One region of the Nonomuraea sp. NPDC052129 genome, then DNA from elsewhere that is predicted to be linked to it. Evidence: riboswitches for the same ligand, from Rfam matches in the RefSeq annotation. Region 1 holds a riboswitch; each other region holds the start of a gene.
What was found. Region 1 has a riboswitch for cyclic di-AMP ahead of AB0L53_RS19150 (C40 family peptidase). Riboswitches for the same ligand answer to the same signal wherever they lie in the genome.
Positions count from the first base shown of each region.

Region 2: it holds a riboswitch for cyclic di-AMP, as region 1 does, so the genes downstream of both, AB0L53_RS32895 (hypothetical protein) here and AB0L53_RS19150 (C40 family peptidase) in region 1, are expected to answer to the same signal.
Region 3: it holds a riboswitch for cyclic di-AMP, as region 1 does, so the genes downstream of both, AB0L53_RS03330 (CHAP domain-containing protein) here and AB0L53_RS19150 (C40 family peptidase) in region 1, are expected to answer to the same signal.

Region 1 is NZ_JBFAVX010000007.1:239,411-246,383, reverse strand. Features, by position in the region: gene AB0L53_RS19165 (EamA family transporter) at 1-125, shown strand, start outside; gene AB0L53_RS19160 (NAD(P)H-binding protein) at 193-834, shown strand; gene AB0L53_RS19155 (helix-turn-helix transcriptional regulator) at 853-1,626, opposite strand; cyclic di-AMP (ydaO/yuaA leader) riboswitch at 1,738-1,874, shown strand; gene AB0L53_RS19150 (C40 family peptidase) at 1,878-2,477, shown strand; gene AB0L53_RS19145 (GNAT family N-acetyltransferase) at 2,503-3,198, opposite strand; gene AB0L53_RS19140 (alpha/beta hydrolase) at 3,317-3,541, opposite strand; gene AB0L53_RS19135 (nuclear transport factor 2 family protein) at 3,634-3,996, shown strand; gene AB0L53_RS19130 (LuxR C-terminal-related transcriptional regulator) at 4,036-4,287, opposite strand; gene AB0L53_RS19125 (BTAD domain-containing putative transcriptional regulator) at 4,400-6,247, opposite strand; gene AB0L53_RS19120 (ABC transporter ATP-binding protein) at 6,435-6,973, shown strand, end outside.
Region 2 is NZ_JBFAVX010000017.1:225,555-232,527, reverse strand. Features, by position in the region: gene AB0L53_RS32915 (uridine kinase) at 1-626, shown strand, start outside; gene AB0L53_RS32910 (TrpB-like pyridoxal phosphate-dependent enzyme) at 645-1,964, shown strand; gene AB0L53_RS32905 (DeoR/GlpR family DNA-binding transcription regulator) at 2,220-2,999, shown strand; gene galT (galactose-1-phosphate uridylyltransferase) at 2,996-4,066, shown strand; cyclic di-AMP (ydaO/yuaA leader) riboswitch at 4,136-4,276, shown strand; gene AB0L53_RS32895 (hypothetical protein) at 4,281-5,246, shown strand; gene AB0L53_RS32890 (MerR family transcriptional regulator) at 5,278-6,060, opposite strand; gene AB0L53_RS32885 (serine hydrolase domain-containing protein) at 6,111-6,973, opposite strand, start outside.
Region 3 is NZ_JBFAVX010000001.1:717,574-724,546, forward strand. Features, by position in the region: gene AB0L53_RS03315 (AAA family ATPase) at 1-229, shown strand, start outside; gene AB0L53_RS03320 (tetratricopeptide repeat protein) at 307-1,926, shown strand; gene AB0L53_RS03325 (hypothetical protein) at 1,967-2,173, opposite strand; cyclic di-AMP (ydaO/yuaA leader) riboswitch at 2,479-2,620, shown strand; gene AB0L53_RS03330 (CHAP domain-containing protein) at 2,807-3,304, shown strand; gene AB0L53_RS03335 (GntR family transcriptional regulator) at 3,492-4,148, opposite strand; gene AB0L53_RS03340 (extracellular solute-binding protein) at 4,279-5,571, shown strand; gene AB0L53_RS03345 (sugar ABC transporter permease) at 5,558-6,403, shown strand; gene AB0L53_RS03350 (carbohydrate ABC transporter permease) at 6,400-6,973, shown strand, end outside.

The DNA of each region.
Region 1 (6,973 bases):
GCGGGCTCGTCGTCGTGGCGGCCCTCATCGCGGCCCAGACCAGCCGCCCTCGTCGCGGCCCAGAGCAGAAGCCGCCGGGTCAGGCGGACGCGCCCGCTCGTGACCGGCTGATCCCCACGCCCTGACCGTCCGATCCGCACCCTCTCATCCCTCACATCCCTCACATCCCTCACTGCCGATCAAGGAGAAATCATGCGCATCACCGTGTTCGGAGCGGCGGGCAGCGTCGGCGCTCGTGTGGTCGCCGAGGCGCTGTCCCGTGGCCACGAGGTCACCGCCGTGGTACGCGACCCGGCCCGCTTCCCGTCACTGCACCCCGGCGCCCATCCCCAGGTCGGCGACGCCGCCCATGTCGAGGACGTGACCAGGCTCGGCACCGGTCAGGACCTCGTGATCAGCGCGACCCGCCCGCCCACCGGCCGCGAGCACGATCTCGTCACGACCGCCAAGGCGCTGCTGGCGGGGCTCGCGGGGACCGGCGTCCGGCTGCTGCTCGTCGGCGGGGCGGCCGGGCTGACCGTTCCAGGGTCCGGCGGGCGTACCGTGCTCGACGACCCGCGCTTCATGTCCGACGCCTACCGCGACATCGCGCTGGCCTGCAACGACCAGCTCGAAGCCTGCCGCGCGGAGACCGGCGTGGACTGGGCGTACCTGAGTCCGGCCGCGGTGCTGGCGCCGGGCGAGCGTACCGGCGTCTACCGACTGGGCGCCGACGAACTGCTCTTGGACGCCGAGGGGAACTCGGCGATCTCCATGGAGGACCTCGCGGTCGTACTGCTGGACGAGGCGGAACGGCCCGGGCACCACCGGGTCAGGTTCACCGCCGCGTACTGACGCCACCCGGCGGCGGCGTCAACGGTTCCCGACCAGCCGGGTGGTCTCGTCGTCGGCGGGGAAGTACGCCTCGACGGCAACCCCTTCGAGCGTGATGTCGAATGCCGCGCCGAACGTCGTGATCGTACTGAAGAAGCAGAGCTCGTCCCCCCGATGCGTGATCCGTACGGGCAGCGCGATGTCGGCGGGGTCGGGCAGCGGCGCCTCGCCATCGTCTCCATAGGCCAGCAGTTCCTCGTAGAGCGCGCTCAGCTCCGGATCCCCCGCACGGGCGACCTGCCTGGCGAGCCGGGGCAGCAGGAAGCCGCGGACCTGCGCCAGGTTCCGCACCCGCGGCGCGAACCCGTCCGGGTGCAGGCCAAGCCGCATCATGTTCACCGGCGGCTCCAGGAGGGCCGGGGCCACGTCGTCGAGGAAGACGTTCATGGCGTCGTTGGCCAGCAGCAGGTTCCACCGGTGGTCCAGGGCCATCGCCGGATACGGCTCGTGCCCGCGCAGGATCCGCTGGAGCGCCTCGTGCGCCTTGCCCAGATCGGGGTCGTCAAGCGGGCGCTCGGGGTAGATGGGCGCGTACCCGGCCGCGAGCAGCAGCCGGTTGCGCGCGCGCAGCGGCACCTCGAGCTGTTCGGACAGGCGCAGCACCATGGACCGGCTGGGGATCGTCCGCCCGGTCTCGACGAAGCTGACGTGGCGCGCGGACACGTCGGTCTGGAGGGCCAGGTCGAGCTGCGTGAGCCCGCGTCGGTGCCGCCAGTCCCGCAGCAACTCCCCTATCGGCTGATCCATGTTCATACCGGCCGGTTCTACCTGGCCCGCCGGGGTGGTGTCGATTACCTGTCATGTCATGCCCGCCTGGTTGACGCCCGATTTTAGGCAGTTTACAAGTCTTTGACCGTTTTGTTAGTGTTCGTCCCGCCTAATCCACTCACCTGCGTGGAGCCGGGGACCCAAGTTCCCTCTGGGGCGAATCGGCATCGCCGTAGGGCCACTTCCAGGCCCGAGCCCGTCAGCTAACCCGGTAGGCCGTATGGAAGGACACAGCAGTGGCTCCCCTCGCCATCTGCCTGGCGGCTGCCGTCGCCGGGCTCACTCTGGCCGCTCCAGCTCACGCCGACCCCACCACCCCTGCCGGCCCCACCACCCCTGCCGGCACCGAGAGCAAGCCCGTCCAGCAGACGAGCCAGACCACTCCGGCCTGGAAGGTCGCCCTCAAGTTCGCCATGAAGAAGCGCGGTATCCCGTACGTCTGGGGCGGGACCAGCGACAGCGGCTACGACTGCTCCGGGCTCATGCTCAAGGCGTACAAACACGCCGGGATCGAGTTGCCGCGCACCACGACGGAACAGTACGCCGCGTTCTCCAAGAAGATCTCCTGGGCCCACCTCAAGCCAGGCGACCTGGTCTTCTTCCACGGACTCGGGCACGTGGGGATGATCTCGAGACCCGGATACATGGTGCACGCACCGCACACCGGAGACGTGGTCAAGGAGGAGAAGCTCTCCGACTGGCGCAGGGACTCCTTCGCGGGCGCCGTACGGCCGGACCCCAAGGGCGTGCGGCTCTCCATCGAGCAACGCAAGACCACCATGCTCACCGCCGGCCTGTGGCCAACGGCGGGGGCCCTGCGGATCAAGGTACGGTAGCGCCCCGGCTCAGTGACGGAAGCCGTCACGGCGTGCGGAACCCCCGGAAGGTCACGGGCTTGCGGGTCTCGAAGCCGAGCCGCTCGTAGAGGGCGATCGCGCCGGTGTTCGCCTCGGCTACGTGTATGAAGGGCCGTTCGTCACGAGCCACGATCCGCGCGACGAGCGCACTGACCAGGCGGGCGGCATGGCCTCGCCCGCGTGCCTCGGGGGCGGTGCAGACGGCGCTGATCTCGGTCCACCCCGGCGGCCGTAGTCGCTCACCCGCCATCGCCACCAGGGTGCCGTTGTCGCGGACGCCGAGATAGGTGCCGAGTTCGCGAGTACGCGGCCAGAACGGCCCCGGCTTGGCCCGCGCGACGAGGTCGAGCATCTCGGGCACGCTGTCCCTGCCGAGTTCGACCACCTCGGTGCCGGTCTCGGCAGGGCGGCGGCTGCCGCCGGACCAGGTCATCTGGCGGCCTTCGAGGACGAAGACCGGCTCCCAGTCCGGCGGTGGCACCGATGCGCAGCTGAACATGTCGGCGAGCTCGCCTCGGCCGAGCAGCCGGGCGAGGTCGGCCCACTCCTGCGGATCCGGGTCGGCGGTCACCGCGGAGAAGGTCGCGACATCCGGCTGGTACGTGGCCGCCCCGCCGAGTAGGCGGGCATGGTGCGCGTGGTGACCGCGCAGTGATGCGCCCACCGGGTCATCGAGTGCGGTGGCGTCCCGGTTCGCCATGGTGCTGTGCCTCTCGTGTCGTACGGGGCTGACGCTGGCCCAGCTGGACAGCGATCAGGTCCAGCCGGTCATCCTACGGGCCCAAGGCTGTGGCACCTCTCGGAACAGATCCTGATGTTCAGTCCGCGTGGCAGGTGATGTCGGCGGCGGGCAGGGTGCCGTCGCCGAAGTAGGTGTTCACCGCGTTCTCCACGCAGGCGTTCGGCAGGCGGCCGAAGATGCCGTGCATGCGCACATCCTGAAGGGTGACCAGGCGGTCTCGGCGCCGGCGACCCCGGTCCCGGTCATCACCCCGGCACCTACCGCCAGCGCGGCGAGCACAGCAGCCACCCGTTTCATTCATCGTCAACCCGAGTTGCTTCTTCGCCCGAGCATCGGGGGAAAGTACATCCCAGGTAATCGACACCACCCCGCGGCCGCTGTCAGCGTTCTCCCATGACGAGCAGCAAAGAACTGATCATGTCCGGCTTCGCGGAGTTCGCCGCGGGCAACATCGAGGTGCTCCAGACGCTCCTGAGCGAGGACTTCATCGAGCACAGCCCGGGCAACCCATCGGGCAGGCAAGCCTTCATCGACTTCATCAGGGACTCCCCGCTGGCCACCTCCCGGCTGGAGCTCAAGCGGGTCGTGGCGGAAGGCGATCTCGTGGTGATGCACTATCACCTGATCCCCCGGGAAGGCGGGCGCGGCCTGGCGGTCGTGGACTTCTGGCGGGTCGAAGACGGCCTGATCGCCGAGCACTGGGACGTGGTCCAGCCGGTCCCCGAACCGGCGGAGGTGCCACACGGCATGTTCTGACGCGGCTCCCACGACGATCCTTGGGAGCAGCCGGGTTCCTCAAGGAAGCGGCTCGGATGCGCCCGGTGGCCAGATGCCGACGTCCAGGAGCTTGTGGGCATAGGAGTACGCCACGAGCTGGCTCCGGTTACTGCAGGCGAATCGGTCGAGGAGCTTGCTGATCCGCTCCGCCACCGTATATCGGCTGAGTTTCAGCTCGCGGGCGATTCTTGTCGTCGTATATCCCCTGGCCAGCAGGACGATCAGCCGCGTGTCGCGATCAGTTATCAGATCGTCGAAAACAAGATCCATAGCAAGTCCCGATTCGGATCGCCTTGGCCAGAGGCGCCTCTGGTGAAAGCACCTCTGTGTGCAAGCTAGAAGCGTCTGCTTAATCAGCGGTATGGCCGGACCATGCGAGCGGTTAAGGATCGGCCCTGGCCAGCTGCCCTTGGAAAATCTCCTCGTAGAGGTTCCTGAGTACGGGGCTGGGGTCGATGCCGAGTTCGGCCACGAGATGCCGGCGTACGGTCTCGAACTGCGAGAGCGCCTCCGGCGCGCGGCCGCAACCGGCGAGAGCGGTCATCCTCGCCGCCACGAGCCGCTCTCGCGCGGGAAAGAAGGGCACCAGGTCGTCGAGCCGGTTCAGCACCTCGACGTGGCCGCCCCGCTCGATCTCGAGTTCCGCCCAGTCCTCGTTGACCGTGAGGTACAGGTCGGTGAATCTGCCGACCGCCTCATCGACCAAGGCGACACCCGAGAACTCCGCGAGCGGCTGGCCGCCCCACAGGCGCAGGGCGTCGTCGAGCGCGGTCAACGCGGCCTCGGCGTCGCCTCTGCGCCGCATGTCCCGGCCGGCGCCGGCCAGTCGCCGGAACCTGAGGAGGTCGAGCTCGTCCGGCCCGGCGTCGAGCCGGTATCCCCAGCCTTGGTAGGAGATCCGGTCCCCGAATCTCCGCCGCAACGCCGAGACGTAGACCTGCAGGTTCTTGCGTGCCGTGGGGGGTGGTCGTTCTCCCCACAAGGAATCGATCAGCTGGTCCGTCGGAACCACCTGGTTCGGGCGGGAGAGCAGGATGGCCGCCAGCAGCCGGGCCTTCCTGGCGCTGACGTGCACGAGCGTGCCGTCCACCCGGACCTCGAGCGCGCCGAGCACGCGGGCGTCCAGGCGCGAGGTGCTGGCTTTCGCCAGCTTGATCCGGTCGGTGCCCAGCGCCAGGAATCCGGCCAGGTCGATCGGCGCCGAACCCGCCCTGGCCACCTGGCGGTGGAGTGTACGCACCGTGGAAAGCGTGGCGATGGAGACGTCGTTGACCCCGGCCTTGGCTTCGAACCATCGCCAATCGCCGTCGCGATTGACTTCGAGGAACACCGGTCCTTGCCTGGTCAGCAGGAAGTCGAAGGCGCCGTAGCGCAGGCCCCAGATCCCGGCGAGCCGGTGCACCGCCTCCACCACGGGCTCCGGCGCCGCCGCTGGAGAGACCGTGACCGACGCCTCGTCGCGCCAGATCGCCTCCGGCGATGGTTTGCCGACGCGGAAGGCCCGGATCTCGCCATCCACGAAGTAGACGCGCAGCTCCGCCCAGTGGTCGACGTACTCCTGGACGATCATGGGCGCGTCCCGCGCGGGCAGCTTCCTGGCCGCGACGCCGGCCACGATCTCCGGGAAGACCCCGTGCAAGGTGCCCGGTTCGGTCTCGACGAAATGCTGGTCGAGGGCCTTGACGATGACCCGGTCGCTGGCCAGCGCCGCGCTCGCCGCCCCCAGGTCGGTCGTGGCGATCGTTCGCGGGGTACGGACCCCTGCCTCCGCCGCGTCGTCCAGCTGAACCAGCCGCCCCAGATCACTGCCACCGGGCAGCCGGGCGGCTGACAGCGACGACAGCTGGTCGATGAGGGCGGCCCACGAGTCGGCCCGGAACAGGGACGGCGCCGAGCCGTTCTCCCCCCGCACGGCCCGCGGTGAGAAGTGCCGTACCCAGGTGACGGTGGGGATGATGCGGCGCCCGTTCACCGTCAGCGAGCCGTCGTCGAGCCGGGTGAGGATCCGCAGGTCGCCGATCGACCCGGCGTCGATCCGCACACTCGGCACGCCGAGCGTGCGCAGCCCGCGCTGGAGCACGGCGAACTCGTTGATCCCCGCACGGTCCACGAGGACCACGCACGGCAGGGCGGCCGCCGGGTCGGTCTCCTCCGGGAGCTGCCAGGTCACGCCGGGACTTCCGGCCGGCATGCGCAGGGTGTACGGAACGCGCGAGGGAACCGGGTCCATGTGCCGATGATGATCACACGCGGCGTGATCACACAACGTGCCCTCTGTCGTTCGGCATAACGTCCCGTATAGCCCACGTTTGTGGGGTTGTGTCACCCGCTGATCGCCGGTCCATACTCAACCTGCAACACATCTCCAGCAGCCGACAACCTGCACGTTTGGTAAGCGGAAAGTAAGGGGTGGTGCCGTGTCGAGCGATGTGGTGACGGCCGCGGGGCTGACCAAACGCTATCGGCGCAGCGAGAGACCGGCGGTGGACGATGTCTCGTTCGAGATCGCCCGGGGAGAGACGATCGGGCTCCTGGGGCCCAACGGCGCCGGGAAGACGACCCTGATCAAAATGATCTGCGGCGTCACCACCCCTACCTCCGGCCAGGTCCGCGTCTTCGACGCCGATCCGGTGCGCCAGCCGGTCGCCGCCAAGAGCGACATTGGGGCGATGCACCAGTCAGGCCCGTTCGACATGATGCTGCCGGCGCTGGACAACCTGCGGATCGCCGCCCGATTCCGCGGCCTGAAATGGCGTGCCGTGCGGCCGTGGGCGCTGGAACTGGCGGAGTTCCTCAGCTTGACGGAGGCCCTGCCGCGCTTCTGCTTCCAGCTGTCGGGCGGTCAGCGGCAGCGGCTGCAACTGGTACGGGCGTTGCTCACCATTCCGCGGCTGCTGATCCTCGACGAGCCGTCCGCGGGACTGGACGTGGTGGGGCGGCGGCACATCGAGCGTTT
Region 2 (6,973 bases), on a different contig from region 1:
GAGCGATCTCCCGAGAGGCCCTGGTCGAGGAGTTGGCCGAGCGGATCGCGGGCCTGCCGCGCGACTCCTACGCGCGGGTCGCCGTCGACGGAGCCCCGCCCGCCCATCCCGAACGGCTGGCGGACGAGCTGGTCGCGCCGCTCAGGACGCGGGGCAGGGCCGTGTTGCGGGTGTCCGCCGCCGATTTCCTGCGGCCCGCGTCCCTCAGGCTCGAGTACGGCCGGACGGACCCCGACGCCTTCTACGACGACTGGCTCGACACCGGGGGGTTGACCCGGGAGGTCCTCGGGCCGCTGGGAGCCCAGGGGACCGGCAAGGTACTGCCGGCGCTCTGGGACAGCCGGGCCGACCGCGCGTACCGCCTGCCGTACCAAACGCTGCCTCAGGGGGCTGTGCTGCTGCTCGACGGGACGCTGCTGCTGGGCCGCGGGCTGCCGTTCGAGGTGAGTGCGCATCTGTGGCTGTCCGAGGGGGCGCTGGGGCGGATGACCGTGGAGGACGAGCGGTGGCGGCTGCCCGCCTACGCACGCTACGAACGGGAGGCTGATCCGCTGCGGGCCGCCGATGTGGCCGTACGCGCGGACCATCCCGGACGAATGGCCATCCTGATTGAGGACGGGCGGTAACCAGCGCACACTGAGGCCATGAGCTCCAGCATTCCCAGTAGCTGGTACAACGTCGTGCCCGATCTGCCGGCGCCGCCGCCTCCGCCGTTGCATCCGGGCACGCGGCAGCCGGTGGGACCTGATGATCTGGCGCCGCTGTTCCCGATGGAGCTGATCGGCCAGGAGGTGAGCACCGAGCGGTACATCGCCATTCCCCAGGAGGTGCTCGATGTCTACCGGCTCTGGCGGCCGACCCCGCTGATCCGGGCGCGTCGGCTGGAGAAGGCGCTCGGCACGCCCGCGCGGATCTACTACAAGTACGAGGGCGTCTCCCCCGCCGGGTCGCACAAGCCGAACACCGCCGTCCCCCAGGCGTACTACAACGCCCGCGAAGGCGTACGACTGCTCACCACGGAGACCGGAGCGGGACAGTGGGGGTCGGCGCTGGCGTTCGCTTGTGCGCAGTTCGATCTGGAGTGCCAGATCTGGATGGTCCGCGCCTCCTACGATCAGAAGCCCTATCGGCGCTCGCTCATGCAGGTGTACGGCGCGACGGTGTACCCCAGCCCCTCGACCGTGACCGGGGCGGGCAGCAAGGTGCTGGCCGACGACCCCGGCTCGCCCGGCAGCCTCGGCATCGCGATCAGCGAGGCGGTCGAGGTGGCCGGCGCGAACCCGGACGCCCGCTACGCGCTCGGTTCGGTACTGAACCACGTGCTCATGCACCAGACCGTCATCGGCGAGGAGGCGCTGGCCCAGCTGGAGGAGATGCCGGACCTGATCATCGGCTGCACCGGAGGCGGCTCGAACTTCGCCGGGCTCACCTTCCCGTTCCTGCGCGAGAAGCTGGCCGGCAACCTCGACGTCACGCTGCGCGCCGTCGAGCCCGAGGCGTGCCCGTCGTTCACGCGGGGCGTCTACGCCTACGACTTCGGCGACGCGGCGGGCTTCACGCCGCTGCTCAAGATGCACACGCTGGGCCACGCGTTCGTGCCCGACCCGATCCACGCGGGCGGGCTGCGTTATCACGGCATGTCGCCGCTGCTGTCGCACATGTACGAGCTGGGCCTGTTCGAGGCGGTGACCAAGTCACAGACCGAGTGCTTCGAGGCTGGTGTGCGCTTCGCCCGTACCGAGGGCATCCTCCCGGCGCCCGAGCCGACGCACGCGCTGGCCGAGACCATCGCCGAGGCACTGCGGTGCAGGGAGAGCGGCGAGGAGAAGGTGATCCTGACCGCGCTGTGCGGGCACGGCCACTTCGATCTGGCCGCCTATGACCGCTACCTGTCGGGGCGCATGGAGGACTACCCGCTCCCGCTGGAGCGCATCGACGAGGCCCTGCACGGTCTCCCGGGCTGAGCCGTCGCACCGGCCGGGGTGAAGGAGCTCACCGCGGCCGGCCGGCCGTCAGTTCGCGTTCGGGCGCTTGCCGTGGTTGGCCTTCTTCTTCTTGCGCGCCTTGGTCTTGCGAGATCGCTTCGCCATGGATACCTCCAGTGATCGGTCCGTTTCCCAACGTCTCGCGCTGTGGTCTACCGCACAACCCGTACGACCTAACATTCCCCAACAAAGTCGTGTCATAATTTGGTGGAATCTGTTGGAAGGAGCGGGGGCGTGCTCGCACAGCAGCGCCAGCAGGCGATTCTCGAACGCGTGCGCAGCAGCGGCGGCGTTCGGGTGGCCGACCTCGTTCGCGAGCTCGGCGTCTCCGACATGACGGTCCGCCGCGACCTCGAAGTGCTAGCCGAGCGCGGGCTGCTGGAGAAGGTGCACGGCGGCGCGACCGCGCTGGGTCCCGGCTCGACCGAGGAGCCGGGCTTCACCGCCAAGTCCGCCCGCCAGCAGCAGGAGAAGGAGGCCATCGCGCGCCGCGCCGCCCAGTTCGTCCGGCCCGGCACCGCGGTCGCCCTGTCGGCCGGGACCACCACCTGGGCCCTGGCCCACCACCTCATCTCGGTGCCCGAGCTCACGGTCATCACCAATTCGATCCCGGTGGCCGACGTCTTCCACCGCAACCCGCGCGCCGACCGCACGGTCGTGCTGACCGGCGGCGTACGCACGCCGTCCGACGCCCTCGTCGGCCCGGTCGCGGTGGCCGCGATCCGGCGGCTGCACGTGGACACGCTGTTCCTCGGCGTGCACGGGATGAGCGTGCGGGCCGGGTTCACCACGCCCAACCTGCTGGAGTCGGAGACCGACAGGGAGCTGGTGCACGCGGCGCACCGGCTGGTCATCCCGGCCGACCACACCAAGTGGAACACGGTCGGCATCAGCACGATCGCCGATCTGACCGAGGCAGACGCGGTCATCAGCGACGCGGGGCTACCCGAGGAAGCACGCATGGAGCTGGGCGAACGCGCCGGCGAACTGATCATCGCGGAGGACTCGCAGTGAAACGCACCATCACCCACCTGGCCGACGGCCGAGAGCTGATCTACTTCGACCGGCGCGACGACGCCGACCGGAGCGCGATCGACCGGCGGGCGCTCGACCCCAGGCCGATGGCGTCGGAGCTGCGCTACGATCCGCTCACCGAGGAGTGGATCGCGATGGCGGGGCACCGCCAGACGCGTACGTTCCTGCCTCCGGCCAACGAGTGCCCGCTGTGCCCGTCGTCCGAGACGAGGGCTTCGGAGATCCCGGCGTACGACTATGACGTGGCGGTGTTCGAGAACCGCTTCCCCTCCTTTTCCGGAAATTTCGGGACTTATGGGGATGTCGGGGGGCTGAGTGAGGTCCGGCCGGGCGTGGGGCGGTGTGAGGTGGTGTGCTTCACCTCTGAGCATTCGTCGTCGTTCTCGCGGCTCTCCGACGAGCAGGTGGGCCTGGTCATGGAGGCGTGGGCCGACCGTACGGCCGAGCTGTCCGCGATCGAGGGTGTCGAGCAGGTGTTCTGCTTCGAGAACCGGGGCGAGGACATCGGCATCACGCTGCCGCACCCGCACGGGCAGATCTACGCCTACCCGTACGTGACCCCGCGGACCAAACTCCAGCTCGGCGCGGCCGCCCGGCATCGGGGCGGCAACCTCTTCGCCGACGTGCTGGCGGCCGAGCGGGCCGCCGGGGTGCGCGTGGTGGCGGCCAACGAGCTGTGGACGGCGTTCGTGCCGGCCGCCGCCCGGTGGCCGTTCGAGGTGCACGTGTATCCGCACCGGCAGGTGCCGGACCTGGCCGCGCTGTCGGAGGAGGAGCGCGCCGCCTTCGCCCCGCTCTACACCTCCGTACTGCGGGCGCTCGACGGGCTGTTCGGCGTCGCCATGCCGTACATCTCAGCCTGGCACCAGGCACCAGTGCGGCAGGATCGTGACCTGGCCTATCTGCACCTGGAGCTGTTCAGCATCAGACGGGCGCCCGGGAAACTCAAGTATCTGGCGGGCTCGGAGTCGGCCATGGGCGCGTTCGTCAACGATGTCCTGCCGGAGGAAGCCGCACGCATGCTTAAATCACAGGTAGATCTCTAATTGGTTGCCGCTTGGAGTCGCATGACCTTGGTTTTACCACTAATATCCCTTTTCAGCGCCGACCGAAACGGTCGGTGCTGGCCTAATCCCGGGTGCGTGGCCCGGGAGCCGGGGACCCATCGCGTCTTGGGGTGAATCCACTCAGGTGGTAAGGCGGCATCTCCCTGCCCGAACCCGTCAGCTAACCCGGCCGGCATAGGGAGAGGAACCCTTCGTGGCGGCTGCGTCCCCCTCGAGTCTCGCCATCGCTCTCATCACCACCGCTTCCATGGCCTTCGGCGCCTTCACGGCCACGCCCGCCGCTGCCGCCCCCAAGCCCAGCGAGGCCCAGCTCCGCGCGGAGCTGAAGCAGCTGGACAAGAAGGTCGACAAGCTCATCGAGACCTACAACCTCAAGCGCGTCGAACTCGCCAAGGCCAAACAGGACTCGGAAACGACCAAGAACCGGCTGGCCACGGCGGAGGCCCAGCTCATCACCGCCCAGAAACGCGTCACCGAGCTCGCGCGCCTGCAGTACCAGAACGGCACCGGCGCGCTGCCGAACCTCACCCTGCCGACCGATGCCTCCAGCGCGGCGTTGCTGGACCACCTCGCGGCCGAGCAACAGGCGATCGTGCAGGGCGTGGCCACCGCCCGGGACGAGAAGAAGGCGGCCGCGGACCAGGCGACCGCCCTCGAGGCGAAGATCCGCGAGGACGCGGCCAACGTGGCCAAGCAGCGCGACGACGCGCAGGACGTCATCAAGGACATCCAGAAGAAGCTGAAGGGCCTCATCCCGTTCGGCCCCGGCCGCCGCTCGGACGGCAGCTGGGCGCCCGAACTGCCCTCAGGCACCGACAACATCACCGCCCGGATGCGGGTGATCCGCGGGCTGATCCAGAAGGACTTCGCGCTGCCGTACGAGGTGGGCTGCTTCCGCTCGGACGGCGGCGGCGGCGAGCACCCGCTGGGGCGCGCGTGCGACTTCATGATGAGCACCGGCGGCAGCATGCCCAGCTCCGCCAATCAGGCACTCGGCGACCGCGTGGCGGCCTGGGCGCTGGAGAACAAGGACAAGCTCGGGGTCAAGTACGTGATCTGGAAGCAGCGCATCAACCAGGGCTCGGGGTGGAGCTCGATGTCCGACCGCGGCAGCATCACCCAGAACCACTTCGACCACGTGCACATCTCGATGTTCTAGAGCTAGGCGCCCGGACCGGGGCACGGCGCGGTCAGTGGGTGCCTGGTCTGGGGATGTGGATGCCGGCGGCGCGGAGCTTGGCCTCGACGAGCGCGATTCCCTGGGCCGCGGCCGATCCCTGCTCTTCGCCGTGGTGGGCGATCAGCTCGTATCGGGTCGCGGCATCCGTGCGGGCTTGCAGGCCGGTCACGATCTGCAGGTGTGCGGGATTGGCGAGGAAGTGGTCGGCCATGGCGGTGGCGAGCTCGGCGATGCGCGGGTCGTCCGGTTCCCAGCCCGCGGCTTCGGCGCCGCGCTTGATCAAAGCGACGAACCGGGTGTCTTCGAGGGCGTCCTCGACATGAGTGAGGTAGTCGTCGAAGCCCTCGGGGACCAGGGCCCTGGCCAGCACCCAGCCCTCCCTCGCGGCCGCCGCCTCCGCCGCGGAGAAGCCCAGGCCGGAAAGCCGCTCCAGCAGCGCCACAGCACGGTCGGGCAGCAGCGCCCGGTCACCATCGGCGAGCCGGCGCAGCGTGTCACGCCGCGCGATCAACTCCGCGATCCGTTCGTCGAGCTGCCGCTCGACGTCGGCGAGCGCGGCGGCGAACCGCGCGGGGTCAGCGTCGATCATTGGCCCGATCTCGGCCAAGGGCACCCCGGCGGCGGCCAGCGTCCGGACCTGCACCAGCCGCAGCAACTCGGCCGATCCGTATCTCCGGTAGCCGGAGCTGTCGCGTTCCGGCTCCTTCACCAGGCCGAGCTTGTGGTAGTGCCGCACCGTCTTCACCGTGACATCGACGAATGCCGCCGCCTGCCCGATCGTGACTCCGTTCATCTGCCAAATCCTGTCAGCTGCAAAATCTGCCTTGTGCTCGAGCTCGGCGACTAAGCCGGAGCGGCCTGCCCACCGCCGAACACCTCGTTGAGCAGCCTTTGCTGAGCGTTCTGGAATGCCGCCGCGATGGACAGGTCGGCGTCGTCCACGCAGTTCAGTGCGGCGACGAGGGTCTTGCTGCCGTCGGGTGTGCTGGACATCAACGCCGCGTGACCCACGGCGGCGCCGTTGTGGGAGATGACCGTACCGGCGTCCGTGGTCACCACGAACACTCCCAGGCCGTAGTCCATGTTCGGGATGCCCGTCGGGCGCGGGGTGCACATCTCGGCCAGCAGCGGGGCCGGCATGAGCTTGCCGCCCAGCAGCGCGGAGATGAACGTGTGGAGGTCCTGGAGGGTCGAGATCATGTCACCGCCGGCGGAGATCCATGAGGGGTTCTGGCGGGTGATGTCGATCGTCTTCTGCTCGCCGGCGTCCTCGTAGCGGTAGTAGGCGTGGGCGTGCGGCGCGGGGATCTCCGGCGAGGCGTCGGGCACCATGGTGCCCGACAGCCCGAGCGGCTCCAGGATCAGCCGCCGCAGCTCCTCGGCGACCGAACGGCCGGTGACCTTCTCGATCAGCAGCCTGGCCAGCACGTAGTTGGTGTTGGAGTAGCTCCAGCCCGAGCCCGGCTTGAACCGCGCCGGCTTGGACAACGCCAGACGTACCAGTTCCTCCGGCCGGTAGGTCTTGAGCCGGTTGTCCACCCACTCCTTGCCCGTGGTGCCGTAGGGGATGGGGATCCCCATGACGACCGTCCCGTCGTCGTAGACCTCGCCGCTGAAGTTGAACACCCCGCTGGTGTGCTGCAACAGCATCCGCACCGTGATCCGCTCGTCCAGCCCGAACTCGGGCAGGTAGTGCGACGCCGAGG
Region 3 (6,973 bases), on a different contig from region 1:
GGATCTCGGGCATCTGTGCGACACCGCAGCCGAACAGGCGCTCATCGCGTCATCGCGCAGCGGGACGGTCCGAATGATCGGCATGGCCGACTTTGAAACGGCCCTGAGGCAGGTGCGGCCCTCGACCGGCCCCTGGTTCGACGCGGCGAAAGGCGTCGCCATGTTCGCGAACGAGGGTGGTGCCTACGATGACCTGCTCAGCTACCTCAAGCAGCAGCGGATGATGTGACTTCGGGCTCGGCGGTGAGGCCGTCCGTCAAGACCGGATGCTGGTCGCCCTACGTATCACGAATGGCGGTATCTGACATGAACCACAGTGAGAAGGCTCTGGCAGCCGCCCGGAATCTCGTCGACCTGAGGCGCTGGCAGGACGCGCTCGATGCACTCGGCCCGGCGCTCGTCTCTGACGACACGGCGGCCGAGGCGCATCGCATGACCGCTCGATGCCTGTTAAGTCTGGGAAGGACGAAGGATGCCCACAACGCGGTCGTCTCCGCTCTCCGCATTGATCCGGGCAGCGAGTACGCGCATTACCTGCTCGCATCCGTTCTCCTCGGCCTCGGCCGGCGAGGGGCCGCCCTGCGGGCGGCGACAGAGGCTGCGAGGCTGGCGCCGGACTGGGTGCCGTCCCTGTACATCTTGGCGAAGTGCCGGCTGGAGGTGTTCGAACGCGACGAAGCTCAGCGAACCGCCGCGATGGCCGTCAGGGCCGATCCGCATGATCCGCTCGCCCATCTCGCGGTCGCCGAGGTAGCGGTCGGTCTGCTTCCGCTCGGCGAGGTGGAAGCGGACCGTGAGCGATGGGATGAGGCAGAACGCGCCTTCCGGACCGGCCTCGGGCTTGATCCGCATGATGAAGACCTCGCTCTCGGCCTCGCGCATCTCCTGTGCCTTCGCCACCGCTTCCTCGAAGCCGCGGAGATCTACCTGACGATTCTCCGGAGCAATCCGAGCAACGACTTGGCCCTGCGTGCGATCGGGCTTATCGGGGTGTCGTTCGGCCAACTTCGAAATGACTGGAACAATGCGGCTCCTGTGGGTGCGCGTTTCCAGATGGGTCTGGCAAATCTCGACTCACCGTCGATCGAGGCGCTCCTGGCCGACTTCATTTCGCTCGTGTCCGAGTCGCAGGAGACGGTGCGCGAATCATTGAGCCGGGCCACGAACCTGCTGTCGACTGTGAGCCGGTCTTTCGGTGGTGGTTCGCATCAAGCCGCGGAGCCGATGCCCGCTACGGACTTCGGCGTTCCCCTCTCCTCGGGATGGTCGGCCGTTGGGCTGCCCACGTTCACTTTTCCCTGGCACGCGCTGGATCTGACAGATGACCCCCTGCCGGCGAACCAGGTCGAGGTTGCGTCGCTTGCCGGACAGCTGCAAGATGCGGTGAAGCGGGTCGCGGAGTACGACGCCCGGATCAGGGCTCTGCTCTACACGAGCCGAGGCGTGTATGCGAAAGATGACGACGGCGCGAGGCTCCATGAGATTTTCGTGGAGATGAGTGCCCGGACCGGCAGGATCGCCGACATCTATCGTGACTGCGGAGACATTCTTCTCGAATTCTCACATGAAGCGTCGCTGGCCAGAGCCCAGGTAGTCAACGCGAGGCACTGGGCCGACCACGCGAACAAGGAACATGAGACGGCCGTCCAGATGTTCCTCTCTCTCCTGGCCGAGCCCCGGCCGCAGGGCGGCGGCGACTGGCGTGGGCTCGACGAATCTGCGGTGGAATCGTTTGCCGGGCGTCTTTCGGACTCATCCAGCATGGCCGCCGCTCGGCGCTTCGGCCGTGAAGCGCGTGAGTGGGAAGAGGAACGTCAAGGAGCCATATCCTCTGCCAGGAACGCGATGGAGGTGTACCGCGAGGCCGAAGCTGGATGCGTGCAGGCCCTTCGCCTCTTGATCGGCAAGTACCGGCCGGCTGCGTGACCCGGAGGTCATGGCGGCCGGGCGGGTCCGGTGTCTTCTGTCAGTGGCAGCGCAAGTCGAACCCGGTACGCCTCCTGAACGCACTCCTCGGCCAGGTCCAGATCTGCGCGACGCGCACGGTCGCGGCGAGCACGAAAGCCCACTCCCGCCGATGCGCGTCGGCCACCGCCTGACCCGCCTCCGCCCGTCCCACCTCCGTTTGGCCCGCGTCCGTTTGGCCCGCGTCCGCCGCGGCCGTCATCGCCATGAGGGTCTCCTTGGCTGTCTGTCCGGTCGGTACGCCTCTACATCGGACAGGCGAGGCGAATTCGACAGACCGTACGCGAACCTTTTCCAGATGCGCCCTGGCGCGACTTCACCAAGGTACCCCCGCTACTTGACGGATCGACGAGCCGGCCGTGCTGGGCGTGGCGATTTCATTGCCTGGAATTACCCAGGTCAGGGGTGCGTTAGACCCCTCTGTGCGCCTGGCCTAGACAGCGAGTATGCCTCTGGCCGCGCCGCCAATGTCCGAGTACGGACGTCATACCCATCACATGCATCACAGGCAATCACCTGTGACCGCTGAACCCGCCTGTGCGCGGGACCGGGGACCCATGTCTCGATCGGGGCTAATCGGCACGTCAACGTGCTGTAGGGCAGCTTCCACGCCCGAGCCCGTCAGCTAACCCGGTAAGCGGAATGGAAGCAAGGAGTAATCACCATTATCCGCACCCCCAAGATCAACTATGCCAAGATCGCGCTCGGCGCGACCATCGCCGCCGCCGCCCTCGGCGCCCACACCGCTGCGAACGCCGCCACGGCCCCCGCATGGCACACCCCCATCGCGGCTCAGGCCGCCCCCGCCTCCGCGCAGGGCGGCAGGAACGGCGAGGCCCAGGTGAACGTCACCGCCCAGCAGGTCCTGAACCTGGCCAAGGCCCAGGTCGGCACGTCCGAGGACGCCAACGGCGGCGGCACCAAGTTCCAGAAGTGGTACGTGAACTCACCCCGCGCCGCCGAAACCGTCCAGCGTGACGGCGGCAGCAGGCAGGACTACCTGAACGCCGCCTGGTGCTCGATGTTCGTCTCCTGGGTCGGCGAGGAGAGCGGCGCCCGCCCCCAGATCGGCTGGGACGCCTACACCGTCGCCCACGCCAAGTGGTTCGCCGCCAACCACCGCTGGGGCACCGTGGCCAAGCCCGGCGCCGTGGTCTTCTACTCCTGGAGCGGCAGCAAGGACTTGAGCTCCATCAGCCATGTCGGATTCGTGGTCAAGGACAACGGCGACGGCACGATCTCCACGATCGAGGGCAACACCGGCAACGGCAAGGTCGAGCAGCGTGTCCGTCCCACCTCTCAGGTCGTCGGTTACGGCTACCCGCACTACGCCGCCTGACCCGCACAGAACGCGTTCGCGGCCGCGAGCCTCAGCACCCGGCCGCGAGCCTCAGCACCCGGCCGCGAGCCTCAGCACCCGGCCGCGAGCCTCAGTACCCGGGCTCAGTACCCGGTCGCGAATCTCACGGCAGTGAGCCCGGCCGCGAACCTCAGGCGTCCGGCCGTGAGTTTCACGGCTGTGAGCCTCACGGCAGTGATGCGAGCATTCGCTGCCCCGCCGACCGCAGGTGGGCGGTCATCGCGTCCGCCGCGGCCGGGCCGTCGCCCGCCACGACCGCCCGCACGATGGCCTCGTGCTCGTCGCGCGTGAGCTCGGCGGCGCCTTCCCTGGCGTAGAAGATCCGGAAAGCGCGCGAACGGACGAACAACCGCTCCAGCGTCTCGGCCACGACCAGGTTTCCCGACATCTGGGCGAGTTTGCCGTGCAGGAGTTCGTCGGCCTTGGCCAGCACGGCGAGGTCGCCGCCCGGCACGTCGACCTGCCGGCGCAGGAACGCCCGGTCCTCCGTACGAAACTCCTCGGCGGCGCGGCGCGCGGTGGGAGGTTCGAGCAGCAGCCTGCACTCGTAGAGGTCGGAGATCGTCTTGCGGTCGGGCAGGTCGGCGGCGACGAAGCCGCGGTAGGGATGCTTGCTGACCAGCCCGTCCGCCTCCAGCCGCCCCAGAGCCTGGCGGATCGGCGTGTTGGAGATCTTGAGCTGCGTGGCCAGAGCATCGATCTTGACCCGGCTGCCGAGCGGAATGTGCCCGCTGAGCAGCATTTCTCGCAACACGTCGTAGACGTCGTCGGCGAGCACCTGCCGCCGTGGGAGCGCCAGTTCTGGCGATGGGGAGTCAGTCATCCAAGCCTCGGGGAGTCGGTCATCCAAGCCTCCTGGCGTTCCACCCTAGCGGCACATGGGGTTGACGTCGGCGTAACGTGCATGCAACATCTGACTTCAAACATCGTACACGATTATGTCGAGGCCAGCTGTGATCAGAGTTCGCATCCCCATAACGGCGTGCCTCGCAGGCGCCCTGCTCACCGCCTGTTCGTCCAGCACGCCCGCAGCCGTCGGCGGGGCCATCACCGAGGACCGCGACGCGACGCTACTGGTGTGGAGTGACCCCACCCGGCTGGCCGGATTCGAGCAGTTCAAGAAGACCCACCCGAACTTGAAGATGAAGGTCGAGACCTACGACGGGCAGAGCCTGCTGACGAAGATCCAGCTGTTCAACCGCACCGGCAAGGGCTGGCCGGACGTCGTCTTCGCGGGGCAGCCCAACGTGGTCTCCCAGTTCGCCGGGAAGCTGAACTACGCCCAGCCCCTCGACTCGCTGCTGCCCGGGCAGATCCGCAAGGACTTCGGCACGGCCAACGCGCCCTGCGAGGTCGGCGGCAAGCTGTACTGCCTGCGCAACGACCTGGCCCAAACCGTGCTGTGGTACAACAAGCCGCTCATGGAGCGCTTCGGCTACCAGCTCCCCAAGACGTGGACCGACTACCGGGCGCTGGGCGAGCGGGTGGCCAAGGAGCACCCCGGCTATGTCATCGGCAGCGCGGGCAGCTTCTTCACCTACTACGACTACTTCTGGTCCAGCGGCTGCCCGATCCAGCAGGTGACCGGGCCGGACAAGGTGCACATCAACCTGAAGGACGCCAAGTGCACCCGGGTCGCGGACGTGCTCGACCCCCTGATCAAGAACGGATCGGTCACCAAGGCGGGGCTCTTCGACCCGGAGATGGCCAAGCTGGGCAAGGAGGGCAAGGTCCTCATGCTGCCCGGCGCCTCCTGGCTCGGCGACTACCTGTTCAAGCCCAAGGACCTGTTCGCCACTCCCAACGGCCAGATCGCCGCGGCACCATACCCGTCCTGGGACGGCGAGACGACCAACTGGTCCGGCAGCGCGGGCGGCGGCGTCTACCTGGTCTCCCGCCACTCCAAGAACATGAAGGGCGCCGCCGAGATCATCCAGTGGATGACCACCGACGCCGGCTACCAGAAGAGCGCGCCGACCTACCCCGCCTACGGCCCCTCGGCCGACGCGTGGGCCAAGCGGCTGGCCGCTGACCCGTTCTACGCCGCCGACCCGTTCCCGGTCATGCGTGAGCAGGCGGCCAAGGTCAACCCGGTGCAGCAGCCCACCCGCTATGACGTGGAGGGGGCCTTCACCCAGACGGTTGTCCCCGCGATCCGCTCCGGCGGCACCGTCGGGGCCGGCTTGGACGCGCTGCAGACCGAGCTGGTGAACCTGGCGAAGGCCCAGGGCTATGACGTCGGGTAAGTTGTTCGGCTGGCTGTGCGTGGCCCCGTACCTGATCCTGCTGGTGGTTTTCGGGATCGGCCCCATCCTGTACGCGCTCTACGAGTCCCTGAGCGACCCACGGGCCTATGTCAACGCGACCGCCGACTTCCGGTTCCTGCCCGCGGTGGGCAACGTGTCGCTGTTCATGGCGCTGTACCTGCCGGTCATGGTGATCGGCGTGCTGCTGCTGGCCCTGTTCGTCCAGGACCAGCGTCCCCTGTACGGCACGACGTTGCGGCTGGTCTACATGTTGCCGGGCGCGGTCACCGGCTCGGCCAGTGTGCTGCTCTGGTACGTCATGCTCCAGCCCGCGCTCAGCCCCTTCGCGCCCCTGCTGAGCGGCATGGGCCTGCGGACCGGCAACGACGTGCTGAAACCGGCGCACCTGGTGGTGATCTTCGCGTTGATGGCCTTCGCCACCGGGTTCGGTCAGTGGGTGGTCATCATGTACGGCGCCCTGCAGGGAGTGCCGCAGGAGGTGCTGGAGGCCTCCAGGATGGACGGCTGCACCTGGTGGCAGACGGCCCTGCGGATCAAGCTGCCGCTCATCTCCAAGTACGTGGTCTACATGGTCATTCTGGCCTTCACCGCCGGGCTGCAGATCTTCATCGAGCCGCAACTGCTGTACGGCGTGGCCTTCACCGGCTCCAAGTCCTGGTCGCTGAACCAGCTGGGCCTGCTGTTCGCCTTCGACAACGGCGACTTCGCCGCGGCCGCCGCGCTGTGCCTGATGCTGCTGGCCCTCTGCACTGTGGCCGCCTGCTTCCTGGTGTTCAAGGCCAAGTTCTTCGAGACGGAGGTCGACCGATGACCGATCGGCTCGGCGGGGCGTGGGTGTGGCGGATGTCCTTGTCCGTCGTGCTCGGCCTGGTGGCCCTGGCCTGCGCGCTGCCGCTGGTGTGGCTGGTGCTGGCGCCGACCAAGTCCGACGCCCAGATCACCGGCGGGCATCCGCTGTCCTTCGGCTCGTTCGGCGGCTACCTGACCGCCTGGCGGAACCTGACCACCTTCAACGACGGCGTCATCTACCAGTGGATCGGCAACTCGGTGCTCTACACCGGCGGCGCGGTGCTGCTGTCGGTGACCACGTCCCTGCTGGCCGGGTACGCGCTGGCGGCGACGAAGATCGCCGGGCGGCGGGTCATCCTCCTCTCCACGCTGCTGGCGATGATCGTGCCACCCGCCGCGCTCGTGCTGCCGCTCTTCCTGGAGGTGAACGCGGTCCAGCTCACCGGCACCGCCTGGTCGGTGATCCTGCCCGCCGGTCTCTACCCGTTCGGGGTCTACCTCGCCTTCATCTACTTCTCCACCCTGCTGCCGCGCGAGGTGCTGGAGGCGGCCAGGATCGACGGCTGCTCGGAGGCCGCCCTGTTCGCCAGGG